3 regions of the Clostridium sp. DL-VIII genome follow, and region 3 is predicted to be linked to each of the others. Evidence: predicted binding sites of a transcription regulator. Region 3 holds the regulator's gene; each other region holds the start of a gene.
The links. The regulator NrdR, encoded in region 3, represses ribonucleotide reductase genes. The targets are predictions, from matches to a motif close to CACNANATNTNGTG.
Positions count from the first base shown of each region.

Region 1 (7,150 bases), 1.5 Mb from region 3:
TGAAAAATTCTAATGTTCTTTCATCACTTGGAAAAATTGAAGTAGTAGCACCAAGTTCAGCTCCCATATTAGTTATAGTAGCTCTTTCTGGAACTGAAAGTGTCTTAACTCCTTCACCAGCATATTCAAAAACTTTACCAACTCCACCTTTTACGGTTAATATTCTTAATACTTCTAGAATGACATCTTTTGCTGCCACCATTCGGTTTAACTTTCCAGTAAGTTCAATTTTTACAACCTTAGGAGTGTTTATGTTATAAGCTCCGCCTCCCATAGCAAGAGCAACATCTAATCCACCTGCACCCATAGCAAGCATACCAACTCCACCTGCTGTTGGTGTATGGCTGTCAGATCCTATCAATGTATCTCCTGGAGTTGAAAATCTTTCTAAAAATATTTGGTGACATATTCCATTACCTGGTTTAGAGAAATATACTCCATATTTAGATGCAACTGTTTGAATGAACTTATGGTCATCTGCATTTTCAAAGCCCTGTTGCAACATATTATGATCTATAAATGCTACTGACTTTTTAGTCTTTACTCTGTCTATGCCCATAGCTTCTAATTGAAGATATGCCATAGTTCCAGTGGAATCTTGAGTTAAAGTCTGATCGATCTTTAATGCAATAGGTTCTCCGGCCTTTAATTCTCCCTCAACAACATGACTCTTTAAAATTTTATAAACTAAATTATCTCCCAATTTTTCTTCCCCCTGTTTCTATTGCTTATTTTTTTCTTCTAATCGTCTATGATACTCTTTATATAATTGAACTACTTCTTTATCGAATAAAGTTCTCTTTAATCTAACTGCTGTAGCTCTTACAAGTTCAAGTATTCCTTTTGCTTCATCATCTGTAAGTTCTCTATTATATTCTCTAAATTTATTTATTATTGAAGCTCGTCCTGAATGCTTTCCTATAACAATCTGCCTTTCAAGACCAACTATATCTGGATCAAATGCTTCATAATTCTTAGGATCTTTTATTGCTCCATCTGCATGAATTCCTGATTCATGTGCAAACATATTTGTTCCAACAATAGCTTTCCAGATTGGAAGTTCTCTTCCTGATGCTCTTGATACATATTGTGATACTTCTCTAAACATTTGGGTATTTATTGCTTCACCATTATATCCATATACAAGCATTAATGCCATTATAACTTCTTCTAATGCTGCATTACCCGCTCTTTCCCCAAGGCCATTTACAGTTACTCCAACATGGGTTGCTCCACCTTTAATACCTGCTACAGCATTAGCTGTTGCCATTCCAAAATCATCATGTGTATGCATTTCTATATCAAAGCCTGTTTTATCATATATATATTTAATATCATCTCTAATTTTAAATGGCTCCATAATTCCTACAGTATCACAATATCTAAATCTATCTGCACCTGCTTGTTTAGCTGCATTAATATATTCAACTAAAAAGTCCTTATCTGCTCTAGATGCATCTTCCCCGTTAACAGATACATAAAGACCATTTTTCTTTGCAAATTCTACAGATTTAACCATGCTTTCTAATACCCATTCTCTAGATGTTTTAAGTTTATGCTGAATGTGTATATCTGATACTGATATTGATATGGCAACTGCATCAACTCCACAATCTATTGATTGTTCTATATCGCTGACTACAGCTCTATTCCATGCCATAATACTAGGTTTCAAATTTCTTTTTACAATTTCTTTTATAGCCTTCTTTTCGTCCCCACCCATTGTAGGAATTCCTACTTCTAGTTGATCAACACCTAAGTCACTTAACATTTCTGCTATTACTATTTTTTCTTCATTAGCAAAAACTACTCCTGCTGTTTGTTCCCCATCTCTAAGAGTGGTATCTACTATAGTAACTTTTTTGTTATTTTTTAAATTACTAATTGCCATTGCAATCCCCCCACTTTATATTATTACTTATAGCTTAAATCAAATTTTATGTATATTTATAATATCATATATAGGTAAAAGTATACAAGAATTATTTTCTTCCTTTTGCAACAAATCACGATTGCTCCTTCATGATATTTTAAAATCTATTTAAATTAGGAAGAAATTTCCCTTGTTATTGCAAGTTTTTTTTTCAATATTGCATAGTTTAAGAAATTCAATCTTTTATTTTTCTAACAAATTCATGCAATTTGATTTGTATTTATACTAAACAATTACATAATTATGTAGAAAAATTTAATATATAGCCAGATATATTAAATTTTAGTGTATAAATATAAAAAAACTATGCTAAGATAAAATTTTAACAACCGTTAATTTATTTTTATCCTAACATAGTTTCTTAAATTAATTACCCCAAACTAACTTTGAAAATAAGAATAATCAAATTTTACTATTTAAAGTACTTACAATCACTAATAATTTTTTAATAATGATGACCATGGTTCTCTGTATGTGATATCCTATCTTCTCTTTCATGATACTTTCCAGCTCCAAATCTTTCATCTAAGCTCAAATATCCTGTAACTCTAGATATTCCTTGTATATTTGTACTTCCACACTTTGGACACTTACTTTGATTCTCATGTAAATAAGTACCACATTCCCTACAGTATCTTATGTGAAAATTAATTCCCATATAACTAATATTAGTGTTCTTGTATGCATAGTTTAGTATATCCATTATTGTTTGTGCATCTGGCGAATCATCCACCTCAATATAACTTATATGCCCACCATTACAAAGTTTATGATATGGTGCTTCAATATCAATTTTATCTTTAATAGATATCGGATAACCTACTGGTACATGGTAACTATTTGTATAATATTCCTTATCTGTTACACCTTTTATTATTCCAAATACTTTTTGATCTTGTTTTATAAATTTACCTGAAAGTCCTTCTGCTGGAGTAGCATAGCAGCTCCAATTTAATTTATATTCTTCTGTAAGTTTATCACAATATTTTCTTATATGTTCAATGATTTTCATCCCCAGTTCTCTTGTTTCAGCATCTTCACCGTGATGTTTCCCTCTTATAGCTACTAAAGTTTCTGCAAGTCCTATGAATCCAATTCCCCAAGTTCCTTGCTTCAAAATTGGTTCAATAGAATCATCAGAAGTTAAGCCTTCTGCTCCCCTCATAAGCCCTTGACCTGCAACAAAAGGTAAATCTTTAACTCTTAGTTTTTTTAATATGTTATATCTATGCATTAAAGATTCTTTTGCTAATTCAAGTCTTGAATCTAATATCTCAAAAAACTTATCTATATCCCCTTTAGCCTGCAAACCTATTCTTGGAAGGTTAAGAGTTGTTGGTGCTATGTTTCCTCTTCCTTTACATCCTGGCTCACCATTTATATTTTTCATAAGGTAAGTTCTACATCCCATAGTCGCAGGAACATAGCCTTGATCATAATATTCTTTATTGAAATCTGCATCAATATTCATAAACGTCGGATTCATTCTCTTTGCAGCCACTCGACAGGCTAACTTAAATAAATAAAAATATGGATCATTTTCTTCTCTATTAACACCTGATTTTACTCTAAAAATTATGTTAGGGAAAATAGGCTGCTCTCCTTTACCTAACCCCTTTTCATATTCTAAAAGAAAAATTTCACATACTAATGCGGCATCTCTACTTGTAGGTAGACCAATGTTTATTGAACTAAATGGAACTTGAGATCCAGCTCTTGAATGCATTGTGTTAAGATTATATACAACTCCCTGCATAGCTTGATGTATTTTCTTTTTTACTTTTTCTTCAATTAAATCTTCTATCTTTTCTTCTGATATTCCCAATTCTATTAGTTCTTCTCTAATTTCATCTCTGGTAGGCTCGACAAATATAGCCATATCATTATCAAAATCTGGATGAGATTGCCCTCCAAACATATCATTTTGAGTTGACTGTAACAATATACAAGATAATTCAGCAGCCGTCTCTATTCTTCTAGGAGCATTAATTGTTCCATACCCAGTATTAAATCCATTTTCAAGTATCTCTCTTGTTGGTATGTGTAAGCAGTTTACTGTCAAGTTATAGCTGTCTAAATCATGATAGTATAAATCGCCTACTTCGTGAGCTCTGGCTAAATTCTTAGGCATTATGGCTAAAGTATTCCACTTATTCGATTCAGAAGCTATTCTAAGAAGCTTAGAACTAAAATTATTTCCTACATTTGCATTATCTCTATCAGTCTCAATTCCAATCTGCCTTATAGCTTTCATTAAATCTGATTTTATTTCTCTAACCTTTGTTCTCTCACTTCTGTATGTTGAATAAGCAATTGATATATCTTTATGCTCTCCATCTTTCAATGCTCTCTCTACAGAATTCTGTATTTGTTCTACGGTTATTGATCCTGTATATTCTGCTTCAATATACGTGATTGCTTTATGTACCGTATCTAATACTTCACTTTCTTTCAAATTTAAACCGATTTCACTAGCTGCTCCCTTAATCGCCTGACCTATCTTGTCAGAGTTAAACTCAACTTCTCTCCCATCCCTTTTCACAACATATAGCATTATTATTCCCTCCGTGGCACAATATATAGTATTATTACTATCGTATATTATACTGTATTAGGTATTCATTAGCAATAGTTCTATTTTTTTATTTTTAAGCATCTACATTTTAATTATCATGATTTACACCCAATTATCTTTAAATTTAACTTGTTTTTGATGTTTTTATTAAGTTGACTTTTTAAAATCATCCCTAGGCTTGTCTTTTACATAACTTATATTATTTAAAATCTTTATAGATGAATACATATTTCTTCAATTGTAAATAATATTATCAAAGAAAATTCATGAAAGGATTTATTTAAATATGAAAGATTTTGTGTTAGATTCCACTTACAAAGATTCAATCATTGTTAATAGTAATGGTGATATTATTACAACTGCATCATGTAATATACCTTCTAATAGCATCGTTCATCATGGTGTAAACTTAAATAACACCAATCTTAACTATAGCAATACTCACCGGAAAAATGACAAGTTCAACAGCTATAATCTAATTGACTATTTTTAACTATAGGTATAAAATATAGTAATGTGCTAGGGGAGCCATTGGCTGAGATTTGATATTCATAAACCCTTAAAACCTGATCTAGTTAATTCTAGCGTAGGGAATGCAACCTTATAAAATTTTTTATTCTATATTATTAGGTTGAGAATCTCCAAGCACAATTAAGGAGGTTTTTTTTATGTCACTTTTTAATGATTGGGCTGAACAATTTTCTAGTTATTTCTTAGAATTACCACAACATATTACAGATATATTAGCAAGCCCTATGTCTATTATTACTTTAATCGGTTGTATATTATTGCTTATAGTTTTAGTAAAAGCTAAAGGAATAAAATTTACGCCTCAGTTAATTGCCAGAATTGGAATAGCTTTAGCATTGGCTACTATATTAAAAATACTGAGGTTATATCACTTTCCTCAAGGTGGAAGTATCACTTTAGGCAGTATGGTTCCTGTGCTCTTTATAGCCTTTATGTATGGTCCACAGGTTGGATGCTTAACCGGCTTCCTTTATGGAGTAATTACATTATTCTTAGACCCATATATTTTACATCCAGTTCAAGTATTATTTGATTACCCACTACCATTCGCGGCCCTAGGCCTTGCTGGTTTCTTTAAAGATAAGAGGCTAATCGGGACAAGTGTAGCTGTATTTGTAAGGTTTATATGCCACTTTATTTCTGGCGTTGCTTTCTTTGGATCATTTGCACCAGAAGGAGTGTCTCCAATTGTTTATTCACTAATTGTTAATGGACCTATGGTAGGAATAGAAGGAATTATATGTTTAGTTATTTTAACAGTTCTTCCTTTTGAAAGAATAATCCACGCATCCTCAATAAAGGCATTACACAGTTAGATATTGATCTTATAAAAACCAATTATAATTTTATATAGAAATAGGCTTGATACTTTCACTATATCAAGCCTATTTTAGATTAAATGATACTACTTTTTAATATATAATTTTCTTTTAAATGTCCAATTTGTACTTGTAATTAAACTTTTATTATTCTACCGTAATTGCGTTAACTGGACAGCTTTCTTCAGCTTCTTTTGCTTCATCAACACAACCATCTGGAACTTCATCAACTACAGCTCCAGCTTTTCCATCATCCTCCATTTGAAAACATTCCGGACATATAGATGGACATAATCCACATGCTATGCATGTATCTTTATCTACATTTGGTTTCATAATTTATTTCATCTCCTCAATCTAGAATTACATAACTTATTATTTCCCAAGGAATATTAAGTTATGTATATGTATAATTTAAAATCTAAAATAAATTTATAAAACCATAATATAATTATTTTTAATATAATCCTTCAAATATTAATGAATATAAAGGATTTTCTCTAACATATTCTTCTGCTTTTCCTTCTTCCAATGCTTCTGTAAATTCAATATTAATAGGTAATTCTCCAATCAATGGTATTCCTAAATATTCAGCATTTTCTTCTGAGGATTTTCTGCTAAATACTCTTATCTTTTTTTCACAATCTGGACAGTTTATATATGCCATATTTTCTACTACACCTTTGATCTTAACGCCTATTTTTTCAGCCATTATTACTACTTTCTTAACTATCATTGATACCATATCTTGTGGAGTAGACACTATTACAACTTCGTTAATTGGGAACTCCTGCATTACAGTCAATGCTATATCTCCAGTACCTGGAGGCATATCTATAAGTAAATAATCAAGTTCTCCCCAATTAGTCTCTATAAACATTTGTTTTAATACCCCTGTGATTACAGGTCCTCTCCAAATAACAGGCTCATCTTCTACTGCTGTCAGAAGATTCATAGAAATCACCTTTATTCCGCTCTCTGTTGTTACAGGTTCAAATCTTACCATATCATTTTCCAATGGAATTATAGTAGCTCTTTTACTGTTTACTCCAAAAAACCTTGGCATAGATGGTCCTGTAATATCTGCATCTAGAACTCCAACTTTATAGCCTTTCTTAGCTAACATAGTTGCCATCATTCCAGTAACTGTTGATTTTCCAACTCCACCTTTTCCACTTATAACTCCTATAACATTTTTAATTTTGCCATATCTAGATATAAGTTTTAAGCTTTCTTCCTTACATCCTTCACCTTTGGATGTACATGTATCCTTACTTTTACAATTTTCACAAC
Region 1 is NZ_CM001240.1:344,972-352,121, reverse strand. Features, by position in the region: gene CDLVIII_RS01635 (aconitate hydratase) at 1-703, opposite strand, end outside; gene nifV (homocitrate synthase) at 722-1,891, opposite strand; gene CDLVIII_RS01625 (anaerobic ribonucleoside triphosphate reductase) at 2,379-4,487, opposite strand; TPP riboswitch at 5,020-5,119, shown strand; gene thiT (energy-coupled thiamine transporter ThiT) at 5,177-5,854, shown strand; gene CDLVIII_RS01615 (ferredoxin) at 6,005-6,193, opposite strand; gene CDLVIII_RS01610 (Mrp/NBP35 family ATP-binding protein) at 6,315-7,150, opposite strand, start outside.
Region 1: the regulator NrdR is predicted to act here: its motif matches at 4,505-4,518, upstream of CDLVIII_RS01625 (anaerobic ribonucleoside triphosphate reductase).

Region 2 (7,150 bases), 2.5 Mb from region 3:
GCACCAGCATCATTTGTTCCGAGGTTAACTACGATGATGTCTGGCTGCCATAAACTAAAATCATTTTCATTTAAGGCACCTAATGCTTTATTTTTCTCACCCTTAAGAACTCCACAGACTTTCTCATAATACTCAGGAATATTTTCATGTGGGTTATTATTCCAACTGGTTAGTACTCCCCAGCCACTTTGAGAAATAATTCTGTACTCTGCATTTAATGCTTCTGCTGTTATTGCTGTATAATTATTTACTGAACTAAAGAACATAGGAATCCAATCCTCTTCTTCTTTAGCCCCTATCGCTCCTTCTCCTGAAGTAATACTATCTCCTATAAATTCAATTTTATATGCCTTATCTTCAATAGGTAAAAATTCCCCATCAAATTTTACTCTATGTATCTTCATATAGCAGTTTATATCTTCACTCATAGGCTGAACATCCTTTATTATACGGACATTTTTCATAGCATTTTCATCCATACCTCTAAATACACAAATCCAGTATTTTCCTCTGTTTAACATTTGCCTGCTTACAGGAACTGAATTAATTCTTATACTTATCCATTGTTCAAATATATCATAATCCGACTCTACTTCAATCCATAACTCGGAACCTTTTGCATTTAATTCAATCGCGCTTCCAGTCCAAAATAATGTTAATGGCTCAAGGCATCCAGTTGTTCTTCCATGAATTTTTAAATTGTTAATATCAGATAATTTATATGATTTTAATCTTTCATTTTCTTTCATTTTCTCTTCCTCCTATTATATAAATTTTAATTACAGGTTGCTATTTAAATTTCTCATATATGGACATACTAAAATATCAAATATTTAAGCAGGAGGTCCATATGAGAAAAAGATTAACTGTTAATACAAAGCATGCATCTTATGAAACTATAAAAGCGCTATATAAAAGTGAGAAAAATCCAAAAATTAAAACTAGATTATTAACTATATTGCATTTATTTGAAGGAAAATCTAGTGTTGAAATTTCTCTTCTTTTAAAACAATCTGATGCTACGATTAGAACGACTATTCATCGATATAATAAATTTGGATTAGAAGGCTTGAAAGACTTAGAGCACGCCCCAAAGAAAACAATTTTAACATCAGATGAACTTGCTATTGTTGATAATATTTTAAAAGAATCCCCCTATAATTCCGGTCTCAATTATAATAATTGGACTGGTGAACTTCTTGTAAATTGGGTAAGTTTAAACTTCAATAAAAAAATTTCACTTGGTACAGCTTATAATATATTTTCTAGACTTAACTACTCAAAAACTAGAGCTAAAAGATTAAGTAATAAAATTGATAAAGAAACTTTAACTAATTTTAGAGAAAAACTATCGAATTTGATAATATCAAAAGACGAAAATACTGTGATTCTCTATGAAGATGAAGCTATTATAACATCAGAGCCGTCTGCGACTGCCGTTTGGACTAAAGTCGGAGTTCAGCCTATAGTTAAAACTTTACCAGGTGGCACAAGAAAAAGAGCTGTTATATTTGGTGCTACTAACCCTGAGACCGGTGATCTTATCTATAAGATTTCTGATAAAGGAAATTCAGATAATTTTAAGTCTTTTTTAAAATACGGTCTCTGAAAATTATCAAAATAAAAAGGTTATATTCATCGCGGACAATGCTAGATATCATCATTTTAAAGGTATAGATGATTTCTTAGAAGGTATAGAAAATATTTCTTTTTTATACCTTCCACCATATTGTTCTGAGTTAAATGCAATTGAGCACCTTTGGAAAAACTTACGCCAAGCTGTAATTCATAATACTGTATTTGAAGTTTTTTCTCAGTTAATTCAACAAATTAAGTCACATTTAGATGCATTAAATTTGGACAAGGGTAAACTAAAAAAGCTTTGTTATTTTATACAGTAGGTTTACCCCGTATGATATTAGCAGTTAGTTATTAAAATTTATATAATTTATTTTATACTATCGATCATTTAATTTTATTAATACAAAAATTCACAGTTAAGTTTTCATATATAATTACATTTCTTATTACTCTAATACATATCATAATACTTTCTTACAGCTTCTTCCACTAATCCTTATTGACTACATGCTTTTTCTTTAATTAATTAGATTTATTTTTTGATAAATATCTATATTTTCTTTCAAAATATGGATATAGTTTTCTCATAAATTTTATTTTATTCTATAAATTTCGTGAATCCTTGCATAAATCAAACCGGAGAACATGTCCATATATAGTGCTAAAAATATTTTGCAACACAACATATTGTATTTATCAAATAAATGTTTTAAAATAATAATATCTTTTTCATATGAAAATATTATAACTAGAAATAATATAAGGTTTTATAAGAAATTCTTAGACTCTATAAAAACTTATACTTGGAGGAATATACATGAGTAAAATATTATCGGAAAAATTCTTGAGTAAATATAGAGAGGTTGAAAAAACACCTTTAAGTAATATTGGTGAATTCGTATATTTAAGAACTTACTCAAGATATTTAAATGACAAAAAAAGAAGAGAAAATTGGTTTGAAACAGTTCTTAGAACAACAGAATATAATATTGAACTTGGTATTGAATTTAAAAAGAAGCATGGATTAGATATAAATCTACAAAATGAAACAAAGGAAGCTGAACTTTTATTTGATAACTTATACAATTTAAGAACTTTTACATCAGGAAGAACTCTCTATATGGGTGGAACAGATATAGTAAAGGAATACCCTCTTTCAAATTATAACTGCTCTTTTACAATGATTGAAAAGTTCCATGATTTTGTAGATGTATTTTATCTTCTTATGGTTGGCTCTGGTGTAGGAGTTAGAATTGATAGTGACTTAATCTCTAAGATGCCTAAAATAAGAAAAATAGCATTGCTTGGACAATATACTGAAGATGTTCATAAATATATGCCAAAAGAATATATGGAAGACACAAAGCTTATTATAGATGATAAAGATTCATCTGTTGCTGCCATTAAGGTTGGTGATAGTAAAGAAGGCTGGTGCGCTGCTCTAGAAACATATTTTCAATTAGTTACAGCTCCTGAGTATGAAAACATACATAAAATCATAATTGATTATAGTTATGTCAGACCAGAAGGTGAACGCTTAAAGAGATTTGGTGGTAGGGCGTCTGGGCACAATTCATTAAAAAGAATGTTTGAAAAGATTAATAAAGTCTGCAATAAGCTCACAGATGGCAGCTTAAAGTCACTTGATGTTTTAGATATAGCAACAATAATAAGTGAAAATGTAGTTTCTGGTGGTGTACGTCGTAGTGCCATGATGATTATCTGTGATGAGGATGATTATGATGTAATAAATGCTAAAAGTAATCTTTACAAAATAGTTGATGGAAATTGGATTGAGAACTCAGAAGTTTCTCATAGAAAAATGAGCAACAATTCTGTATTGTACAAAGAGAAACCTTCATTAGATAAAATAAAGGAAATATTAAACTCCATAAAAATTAATGGTGAACCGGGCTTTATTAATGGTATGGAAGCCAAAAAAAGAAAATCTACTTTTAAAGGATGCAACCCATGTGGAGAAATTTTACTCAATTCACATCAATGTTGCAACTTATCTACAAATAATTTAGTGGCCTTTGTAAATAACGATCATGAATTAGATATTAAACACTTGGAAGAAATAATAAAATTATCTGCAAGAGTGGCTATAAGAATGACCTTAGTAAATGTTGAACTTCCAGATTGGGATAAGATTATGCAGGCTGATAGGATAGTCGGAATTTCCTTAACTGGCATGATGGATATGATAAACAAAACTAATATGAGCTATGAAGAGTTAGGAAAATTATTAAAGCACCTCCGAGAAGTTGTAAAAAATGAAGGTAATAGATATTGCGCCGAGCTTGGAATTTCAGCACCAGAACTTATGACTACAATTAAACCGGAAGGTTCACTTTCAACACTTCCATGTGTAAGTTCTGGAATACATTATTCACATTCTAATTATTATATTAGAAGAGTTAGAATTTCTGTATCTGATCCATTATACAAAATGATAGAAAAATTAAAATGCTATCCTATTTATAATGAAAATGGGCAAAGCGATGAAAACTGCACAACAAAAGTTATAGAGTTTCCAATAAAAGCTCCTGACGGAAAAACAAAATATGATGTTGGAGCTATAGAACAACTCGAACTTTATAAACTTTCAATGATAAATTGGACTGATCATAACACTTCAATAACTGTACATGTAAGAGATGATGAATGGGAAGCTGTTGCAAATTGGTTATATGAAAACTTTGATTATGTCGTTGGTATAACTTTCCTTCCGCTGATGGATGAAACTTATCCGCTTTTACCTTATGAATCTACAACAAAAGAAGATTATGAGGAACGTGTAAAAAATATTAAACCTATAGACTATGAACTGCTCGCAGAACTAGATGATGATGAAGAGCATGAAATTATTGATAAAGAATGTGCTAATGGAGTTTGTCCTGTACGATAATAAATATAATTTTAGCCAGCACCTTTTAACGGTGCTGGCTTTCACATTTGATTATTAAAAATAATCTTTAGGCATCTTAATCCAACGTTAATCAAAATTCCTGCATGGAATTACGAATTTTTACTCAAGAATTATATTCCTCTCAATTCAATTGTAGATACTATTCTAATAAATAGATTGTTGTATATTTTCTTCCAAATTCTTCGGCTTCTTCATAAGTTGGCACCCATACATCTATTACGTATGTACCATCTTTCTTTATTTTAATTGCTCCACCTCTATCTTCAACATCAAATATACCATCGGCTTTATAATTTGTTAAGTCTGGAATGTAAATTTTACTTCCAAGTGGTATTTTCGATGGAGCTGCAATAACCCCTAACCTAGTTTTCGTCTGCATTGCTGTTTGTGCTCCCCAGTTTCCTGAACATTTTGGATCATTAGAGTATGCAGTTAATTCAGCCTTTATTGGCACACCTATCGGTTTTTGGTTTTCTTGAGCTTTTGTCGGTGCAGCTTCAACCTTTTCAGTTTCTGCTGGTGTTTCATTTATGTCATTCGCTGAAATCTCAGTATTTTCCTTCGCTGGATCTTCATGCCTTTCTGTTTCAGCATTTTCCATCTCAGAACTATCGACATATTTGCTTGTAACAGTTTTATTTATAATAAAATCTTTTTGTTTAACATTCAAATAATCTGCTCCGAGATTCATATGAAATACTACTAAAAGAAATATTACTTTTAGTAAATTTCAATTAAATTTTATCAAACAACCACTCCTTGTGTTTTATTTGCAGTTTGCAAACTTATACATTTTTCGACTGCATTAGTCACCGATATGGCATTTCCACTTATTATAATCTAATATTTTTTTTAAGTCAAGGGTAAACTTTGTTATATATAGAAAAAAGTTATAATTATATTAAATTTAATACTTGTATTTTAGTAATAAACATACAACTAACAAAACCCAAAATATCACTAAGAAATCACTTTTTTAATTTCTTGGTATATTCAAAGAATTTCAATACCCCTATTGAAATTAAGCCACCATACATTATAAACCCTTCAAAAGCCCCGTAGCCAAATATACTCCCAATCTGACGACAATTACTATAAATATAATTAAACACCTTCATATCTAGACCGAACATATTTTTTCATTCCTTATAAATTTATATCTATGTAAAATATATGTGTTAGGAAATATAAACTTTACTAGCCGCTTGTCGTTTTTATACTATATATTAACTAATCAATCTCAATATATAAATTTTTTCTAAACTAATTCTGGCTCACGAACCTCACCATATATAGCTGAAATGGTGCCAAGTGTATTCTGGGGTGCCGGATCTAATGGGTAATATCCCTTTCTGACCATATATTGCCAAACTTCATATGCATGATTACAGCTCATAGTAAAAGCATCCTTCAAAAATTCAACCTTCATATTATAATCTTGAATATGTGCTGGAAAATGAGATTATATCATTACTTTTAATTTCATATCTTGGGATGCATTTATAAACATAGCCATGTTTGTTATAGAATTTACACAACTTATAGTTAATTCATGTAAATCATGCATTTCGTGACCACCTAATTGCATAACAATTACCTCCTAATTTAATATTATTGTTTATACAACAAATAATTTGCCACTAGGAGATTATTTTTATACTATTATTTATCTACAATATCGTATTATATACTATCCTAACCAATCGCCATCATGGCGAAATTATTATATTGAATAGAAATATAAGGTGCAGTGACTAAAAGAACTGCATTTTTAATTTCAAATCATTTATAAAAAATTATTATTCCGATAATATTATATAATAAAACATTTTCACAGTCTAATTTAAATAACTTACAGACTTTGTTAAAACATTGATTATTATATCAATAATGGTAGCTTTGCTCTAAAACACTCCCTCTGATTGGTTAGTTTTTTAACAAGCCCTAACAAAATTTCAGAAAATTCTAAATATCCTATTGAATTAATAGTAACATATTGTTATAATATTGAATAAGATATAGAGAAATCAATATATATTTTTTCTTTATAATTGTTAAAATATTAACGTTAATTATTTAACTTTATTCTATTTTTTCGCAATACTATAACTTTTATAAAAATTATATTTATTAATTAGGGAAAAGGGGAGATAAAAATGATGATAATAAAGAAGCCACTCCAATATGCAACTGTAATAGATCGTCAAGGGGACTGCGGTGTATTTGACACTATGGATGATGCCATTAGATTAGCCTGTGTAGCCGCAGAAGAATACTCTAATCTTGATACTAACAAAAGGAATGATATCACAAATGCAGCTATTAGCACACTAAATAATCACCTCGAGGAACTCAGCACCATGTTCTGCAAAGAAATAGGACAAGATTCATATGATGAAATTCTTCATGATAACATTGCTGCATTGAATAATTACAAAAACTATTCAATACTATCTACGAATAATAAATTAAATGCTTATAATGATTCTTGCTTAGTTAGCGGAATAATTATTGAATCTTCAAATTCACTTGAAACTATAATTCAAAATAGCATTTTAACTCTTAAATCTGGAAATGCGATTGTATTTTCATCAAATAAAAATATGAAAAATGTGTTTTCTTACGCTATTAAACTCA
Region 2 is NZ_CM001240.1:4,379,390-4,386,539, forward strand. Features, by position in the region: gene CDLVIII_RS20175 (SGNH/GDSL hydrolase family protein) at 1-749, opposite strand, end outside; gene CDLVIII_RS20180 (IS630 family transposase) at 851-1,609, shown strand; gene nrdJ (ribonucleoside-triphosphate reductase, adenosylcobalamin-dependent) at 2,399-4,492, shown strand; gene CDLVIII_RS20190 (3D domain-containing protein) at 4,653-5,183, opposite strand; partial or broken gene CDLVIII_RS30150 (spore coat protein) at 5,772-6,101, opposite strand; gene CDLVIII_RS20200 (aldehyde dehydrogenase family protein) at 6,670-7,150, shown strand, end outside.
Region 2: the regulator NrdR is predicted to act here: its motif matches at 2,260-2,273, upstream of nrdJ (ribonucleoside-triphosphate reductase, adenosylcobalamin-dependent).

Region 3 (7,150 bases):
ATTCCTAAGAATATAGATAATATTCTAGTTGGAGGAAACAATATAACAAATGATTTATCTATTTGTGGAAAGTTTTCGTTTTTAGAAGCTGATAATATAAAAAAGATTTATTCTAGCAATTATAAGTCTTTATATGTAGATGATTCGATTTCAGAGGAAATTGAAGTAGGAACTATAAAAGTACCTAAAAAATTATTTTATGAAGTCGTGGAAGCTAGAATTGAAGAAACATTAAGTCACATTGATATAAAAATAAAAAATACTGGTCATTATGATAGAATTTGTAGTATAATTCTATATGGGGATGGTATTAACTATTTTGAAGATATTAGTGAAATCGTTCGTAAGAATTTAAAAATAAAAACTAAAATCATAAGAAGAAATGATTTGGGAATAAAGAATTCGGAAAATATAACTTCAATGGCAATAGCCAAGGAAGTATATGATAGATTAAATTTATTAGAAGATAGAAATGTGGTTCTGATTAATAACAATAATGAAATTAAGGCAATTAATGAGAAAGAACATTTACACAATAATGAAGATGAAAATCATATCTTTAAAAAAGTTAAAGTTTTTTTTAGTAAGATTTTTTAAGGGGAGGAATTATTTTGTTAGATTTTGAGACAGATATACAAGAATTAACCAATATAAAAGTAATTGGTTGTGGTGGCGGTGGAAGTAATGCCGTAAATAGAATGATTGTTGAAGGGTTAAAGAATGTTGAGTTTATTGCGATAAATACAGATAAGCAAGCATTGATGCTTTCTAATGCAAATGTAAAGATTCAAATAGGGGAAAAATTAACTAAAGGCCTAGGTGCTGGTGCAAATCCTGAGATAGGAAAGAAAGCAGCTGAGGAAAGCAGAGAAGAAATCACAGCTTCAATAAAGGGTGCTAATATGGTGTTTATTACTGCCGGTATGGGTGGTGGAACAGGAACTGGTGCCGCTCCTATTGTTGCTGAGATAGCCAAGTCTATGGATATACTAACTGTAGGAGTAGTTACAAAACCATTCCCTTTTGAGGGCAAAAGAAGAATGAGACATGCTGAAATGGGAATAGCAACTTTAAAAGAAAAAGTTGATACATTAGTTATAATTCCTAATGAGAGATTACTTAGTATGGCAGATAAGAAAACAACATTATTAGATTCATTTAAACTAGCAGATGAAGTTTTAAGACAAGGTGTACAAGCAATTTCAGATTTGATCACAATAACTGGTGTAATTAACGCCGATTTTGCAGACATAAAGGCCGTAATGTTAAATAAAGGCTTAGCTCATATGGGTGTTGGATTTGGAAAAGGCGAGACCAGAACTCAAGATGCTGTTAAGCAGGCTATATCTTCTCCTCTTTTAGAAACATCAATAGATGGAGCTACAGATGTAATCATAAACTTCACTGGTGGTGCAGACCTTGGAGCATTAGAGGTTTATGATGCAGCAGACGTTGTACGTGAAGCTGTAGATCCAGATGCAAACATAATCGTTGGAGCAGTTATTGATGAAACGCTTACTGAAGAAATAAGAATAACTGTTATAGCAACAGGTTTTGAAAATGAAAATAGCAAAGTTGAATTAAATTCAATAATAGAAGAATCAAAAAGACCTAAGGTTCAAGAAGCAGTAAAAGAAGAACCTGAAGCTGCTATTGATGCAAAAGGACCAGAAATTGGGCATAATAGTTACGAACCTGATGATTTAGATATACCTGTTTTCTTGAGAAGACAAAAGAGACACTAATATACACATAAAATTGTATTGTTATTAATTTGATGAAATAGAACAGAAATTTATTTTAGACTAAGAAATATATATGATTTAAATAAGTCGCGCTAATTAGAGATATTAGCCCGACTTATAGTTTAAGATTCATATATAAGTTTCTAGCTTGCAATAAATTTCTGTTCTATTTTTATATGTATATATGTGTTGCATAATGTTTTGTTATGCTTATTTCTAGCAAATTTATATAAGATAGAAGAATTTATTTTTACACAATAAGTTAGTTTTAAATATAAAAAAGTAAACAAAAAAACATAGTGTAAATATATGTAAAAAGTTCAATTAAAAAAACAGAATTATCTAATGTGATTGTGACAAATTTTTAAAATAAATAAGTATATAATAAACTTCATACAGGCGGGGGGAGTTAACATGGAGGTTTATGCAGATGTCTTGGTTTTAGAAAATTGTATAGTAAATTTCTTTTTATTAACTTTGACCATGAGGTGTATAAAACATAAGTGTAAAGTAATTGCATTAATAAGCTCAAGTTTTATAGGCGGTGTATATACCTTAGTGCTTGTAATTCCAGGACTGAAAATTCTATCTTATCTGCCTTTTGAATTAATTGTAGCTTGCATCATGCTTAGATTAGCATATGGAAGGACAAGTATTTTTAATATGATGAAGTTATTAGCTATATTTTTGATGATATCATTTACTTTAAGCGGAGTATGCTTTTTATTATCACTAAAGCAAAATGTATATATTATTGGAAGTTCATTCAAAATTGAAAAATATTCAGTTAAGTATATTATTTTAGCGATAATGCTTATATATATTGCTTGTGATAGATTTATAGAATATATAAGAGATAAATTATTTACAAATAATTTTATTTTTGAAATTGAATTTAAAGTGAAAGATAAGAAATATAAGTTTAAAAGTTTTTTAGATACTGGAAATGAACTTAGAGAACCTATTACAAATCTTCCCTGTATATTGGTTGAAGAAAATTTAATAAGTGATATTAATTTTAATAAAGATACGTACCATATACTCTATAGTTCTATTGGATATGGTGGCGATCTTAAAGGAATAAGGGTTAATAATATAAAAATAAGAAATAAAAATCTTCCGTATGAAGAGATTGATGCAGTAATATGTCCATGTAAAGAAAAGTTAAACAAGGAATCTGAATTCAATGCATTACTATCAAGGGGAGTAGTATATAAGGAGGGTATTAATGGAAAAGTTAATTCTGCTATTTAATAAATTAATAAGTCAATTTAAGCTGTTTAGGAGAAAATTATATTATGTTGGAGGTAATGATGCACTGCCTCCGCCGCTTTCAAAGGATGAAGAAGAAGATTTAGTGAATAAATTAAATAATGGAGATGAGAATACTAGAAGTATACTAATAGAAAGAAATTTAAGACTAGTAGTTTATATAGCAAGAAAATTTGAAAACACAGGTGTATATGTTGAAGATTTAATATCAGTTGGAACTATAGGATTAATAAAAGCAGTTAATACATTTAATCCTGAAAAAAAAATAAAGCTTGCTACTTATGCATCAAGATGTATAGAAAATGAAATATTAATGTATTTAAGAAGAAATAGTAAAATAAAAGCTGAGATTTCATTTTATGAACCTTTAAATATTGATTGGGATGGAAATGAACTTTTGCTTTCAGATATACTAGGAACCGAAAATGATACTGTTTACAATTTAATAGAAGATGAAGTTGATAAGCAGTTACTGATTATGGCATTGAAAAGTTTAAATGATAGGGAAAAGGAAATAGTTAGACTAAGATTTGGATTAAATGGAACTAGAGAAAAGACACAAAAAGAGGTTGCTGACATGCTTGGAATCTCTCAATCATATATATCAAGATTGGAAAAGAAAATAATTAAAAGATTAAAAAAAGAAATAAGTAGAATGATTTAGCTTGTCTTCGAGTATAAAAGTATTGCCTAGCGGAAATAATGTTTAATGCAATGGATTATTACTTTCGAAGGGGTGAATACTTGTGATAATTAACAAAGTAGAAATATGTGGCGTTAATACTTCAAAACTCCCTGTACTTAAAGAGAAAGAGAAGAAACAGCTTTTTTTGCAGATGAAAGAGGGAGATAAGACTGCTAGAGAGACTTTTATAAAAGGAAACTTAAGATTAGTGCTTAGTGTAATCCAAAGGTTTAATAATAGAGGTGAAAATATTGACGATTTATTTCAAGTAGGCTGCATAGGCCTTATGAAATCTATAGATAATTTTGACTTATCTCAAAATGTTAAATTTTCAACTTATGCAGTGCCAATGATAATTGGCGAAATTAGACGGTACCTAAGAGATAATAATTCTATTAGGGTAAGCAGGTCATTAAGGGACATTGCTTATAAAGCACTAATTATGAGAGAAAAATTTATAAAAGATAATAATAAAGAACCTACTATATCGCAAATCGCAAAGGAACTAGAATTACCAAGAGAAGAAGTAGTATTTGCATTAGACGCAATACAGGATCCAGTATCATTATTTGAACCTATTTATCATGATGGAGGAGATGCTATCTATGTGATGGATCAAATAAGTGATTGTAAAAATACTGATGAACATTGGCTTGAAAATATTTCAATAAAAGAAGCTATGAAAAAACTTACTGATAGAGAAAAGTTGATATTAAACTTAAGATTTTTTAATGGAAGAACTCAAATGGAAGTTGCAGATGAAATTGGAATTTCGCAAGCGCAGGTTTCAAGATTAGAAAAGACAGCTTTAAAGCATATGAGAAAGCATGTATAGAAATAAAATACTAGTAATATATTAATTATGGGGTGAAAAATATGGAACTAGAACTACATTCACTGAATGCTATGAGAAATATGGAAGTAATCGACATATTAACTGGAACTAAAATAGGATTCATAAGAGATTTTAAAATAGATTGTGATACTAATAAAATAGTTTCGTTAATATTACCTGGGGAATTAAAGTCGTGGTTCACAAAAGAGGATGAAAAAGAAATTTTGTGGAAAGACATAGTTAGGATAGGTAAAGATGTTATATTGGTAAATGCAAAAGAAGAAAAAGTTAGCACAAACAATATATAGCCATATTGAGAAAAAGTATGTATAATAAGTATAAGGTTTAAGGTATATGGAATAAAGTAACTGGTTTAAGAGGTCATGCGTACATTTTTCATTCAAAAAAAGAGCTATGATTTGTCTCATAGTGGATTATTAGGTAAAGATACATATGAAAGATGATGCAAAATAGACTATAGGATTTGCTTGTTATTTTTTATATACCTAATAAACGAAAGCAAAGAGGTGAATGAAAGTATGAAATGTCCATTTTGCGGTTTTGAGGAAAGTAAGGTTGTTGATTCAAGATCAACTGAGGATAATTCAACAATTAGAAGAAGAAGAGAATGCCTAAAATGTACTAAGCGTTATACTACTTATGAAAAGATAGAGGACTTTCCAATTTTAGTAATTAAAAAAGATTTAACTAGGGAAAACTTTAATAAAGAGAAGATAATTAATGGATTAATTATTGCATGCCAAAAAAGACCTGTATCAAGAAAACAGATTGAAGAGATAGCATATGATATTGAAAAAGCAATATCTAATAGTATGGTTACGGAAGTTCAATCAGAGCATATAGGTGAAATGGTTATGGCTAGGCTAAAAGAATTAGACGAAATATCATATGTAAGATTTGCATCAGTATATAGACAATTTAAGGATATAAATACTTTCTTAGAAGAAATAAAGAATCTTGTAACATAATTTTGATGTTAAGGATGTTGAATATAATTTCAATGTCCTTTTTATGATGCAGCAATATAAGGTTGAAATTTATAAATGAGGATAATATAGCTTCTTATTTAATATAGCTGTCATAAGCATTATAAAAAAATGTTATATATAAGTTAAAGTTTAGTTAATAAAGGTGATAAGTAAGCAAGAGAATGTTAATATTAAGTAAATAGTAAATAAATTTTGATATCTATGGCAAGTTATACTGTGAAAATTTGGAGGATTGAAGTGAATAAGATAGAGCTTAATTCAGTAAGAAAAGAAGAAGATTTCTTAATTATAGATAATGAAAGATCAAGGATTGTTTTTACAAATGCTGAAAAAGGAAGAAGTTTTAATAGAAATACAGAAGAAGGAGTAATGGAATTAAACTCATTAAAGAGAGACCTTAATGCAGATGATATTATATATCTTAAGCAAATTCATAGTGATAAAATTTTAAGATATGAAAAAGATAAAAAAAGCATTAAAGATGAGGAAGGTGATGCAATAATAACTAACGAGAAAAATGTTGTTATTGGTGTCTTTACAGCTGATTGTGTTCCGATAATATTAGTAGATGAAAAAAATGGAGTAATAGCAGCAATTCATAGTGGATGGAGAGGAACCTTTGAATCCATAACTCTGAAAACAATAAAAAAAATGAAGGATGAATTTAATATAGATGAAGCAAATATAAAAGCATATATTGGACCGCATATTCGAAAGTGCTGCTATGAAGTTTCAGAAGAGCTAAAATCAAATTTCATAGAGAAAAAGAAAAATATAAGCGAAGCTGAGTTATTTGATGGAAGAAAACTTAATCTTGAAGCGTGTATAATCGATGATTTAAGATGTGCTGGTGTAAAAGAATGTAATATTAACAGCATAAATTTATGTACTTATTGCACTGATACTATAAAATTACATTCATATAGAAAATCTCAAGGTTCTTATGGGAGAATGTTTGCTTTTATTATGTTAAGGGGGAAATAAAAATATGGCTAAGGAAAAAATATTAATAGTGGATGACGAAGAACATATAGTTGAGTTAATAAGATTTAACTTACTCAACGCAGGATATGAGGTTTTTACAGCAAACGATGGTATAGAAGCAGTAAAAATAGCTAAGGCAGAAAAACCAAATTTATTGCTGCTTGATTTAATGTTGCCAGGAATTGATGGTTTTGATGTCTGCAAGGAAATAAAGCGAGATAATGAAATGAAAAAGACATCAATAATAATGCTTACAGCAAAAGGGGAGGAATTAGATAAGATACTCGGTCTTGAGCTTGGAGCTGACGATTATATAACAAAGCCTTTTTCTGTAAGAGAGTTACTTGCAAGAGTAAAGGCTGTATTAAGAAGGACAAATACATTTAATGAAATAGAAGAAAATGATGTTTATGATTCACAAAATCTTAGGGTGGATTTTGAGAGACATGAAGTATATGTTAATGAAAAAAAGGTAGATTTAACCTTAAAAGAATTTGAACTTCTTCAAATATTAATAAAAAACAGGGGTAAGATACTTAAAAGAGAAACTTTATTGGATAAAATCTGGGGATATGAATATATTGGTGAAACAAGAACTGTAGATGTTCATATAAGATAC
Region 3 is NZ_CM001240.1:1,877,917-1,885,066, forward strand. Features, by position in the region: gene CDLVIII_RS08575 (cell division FtsA domain-containing protein) at 1-597, shown strand, start outside; gene ftsZ (cell division protein FtsZ) at 612-1,745, shown strand; gene CDLVIII_RS08585 (sigma-E processing peptidase SpoIIGA) at 2,160-2,999, shown strand; gene sigE (RNA polymerase sporulation sigma factor SigE) at 2,974-3,681, shown strand; gene sigG (RNA polymerase sporulation sigma factor SigG) at 3,764-4,537, shown strand; gene CDLVIII_RS08600 (YlmC/YmxH family sporulation protein) at 4,579-4,845, shown strand; gene nrdR (transcriptional regulator NrdR) at 5,077-5,526, shown strand; gene pgeF (peptidoglycan editing factor PgeF) at 5,785-6,531, shown strand; gene CDLVIII_RS08615 (response regulator transcription factor) at 6,536-7,150, shown strand, end outside.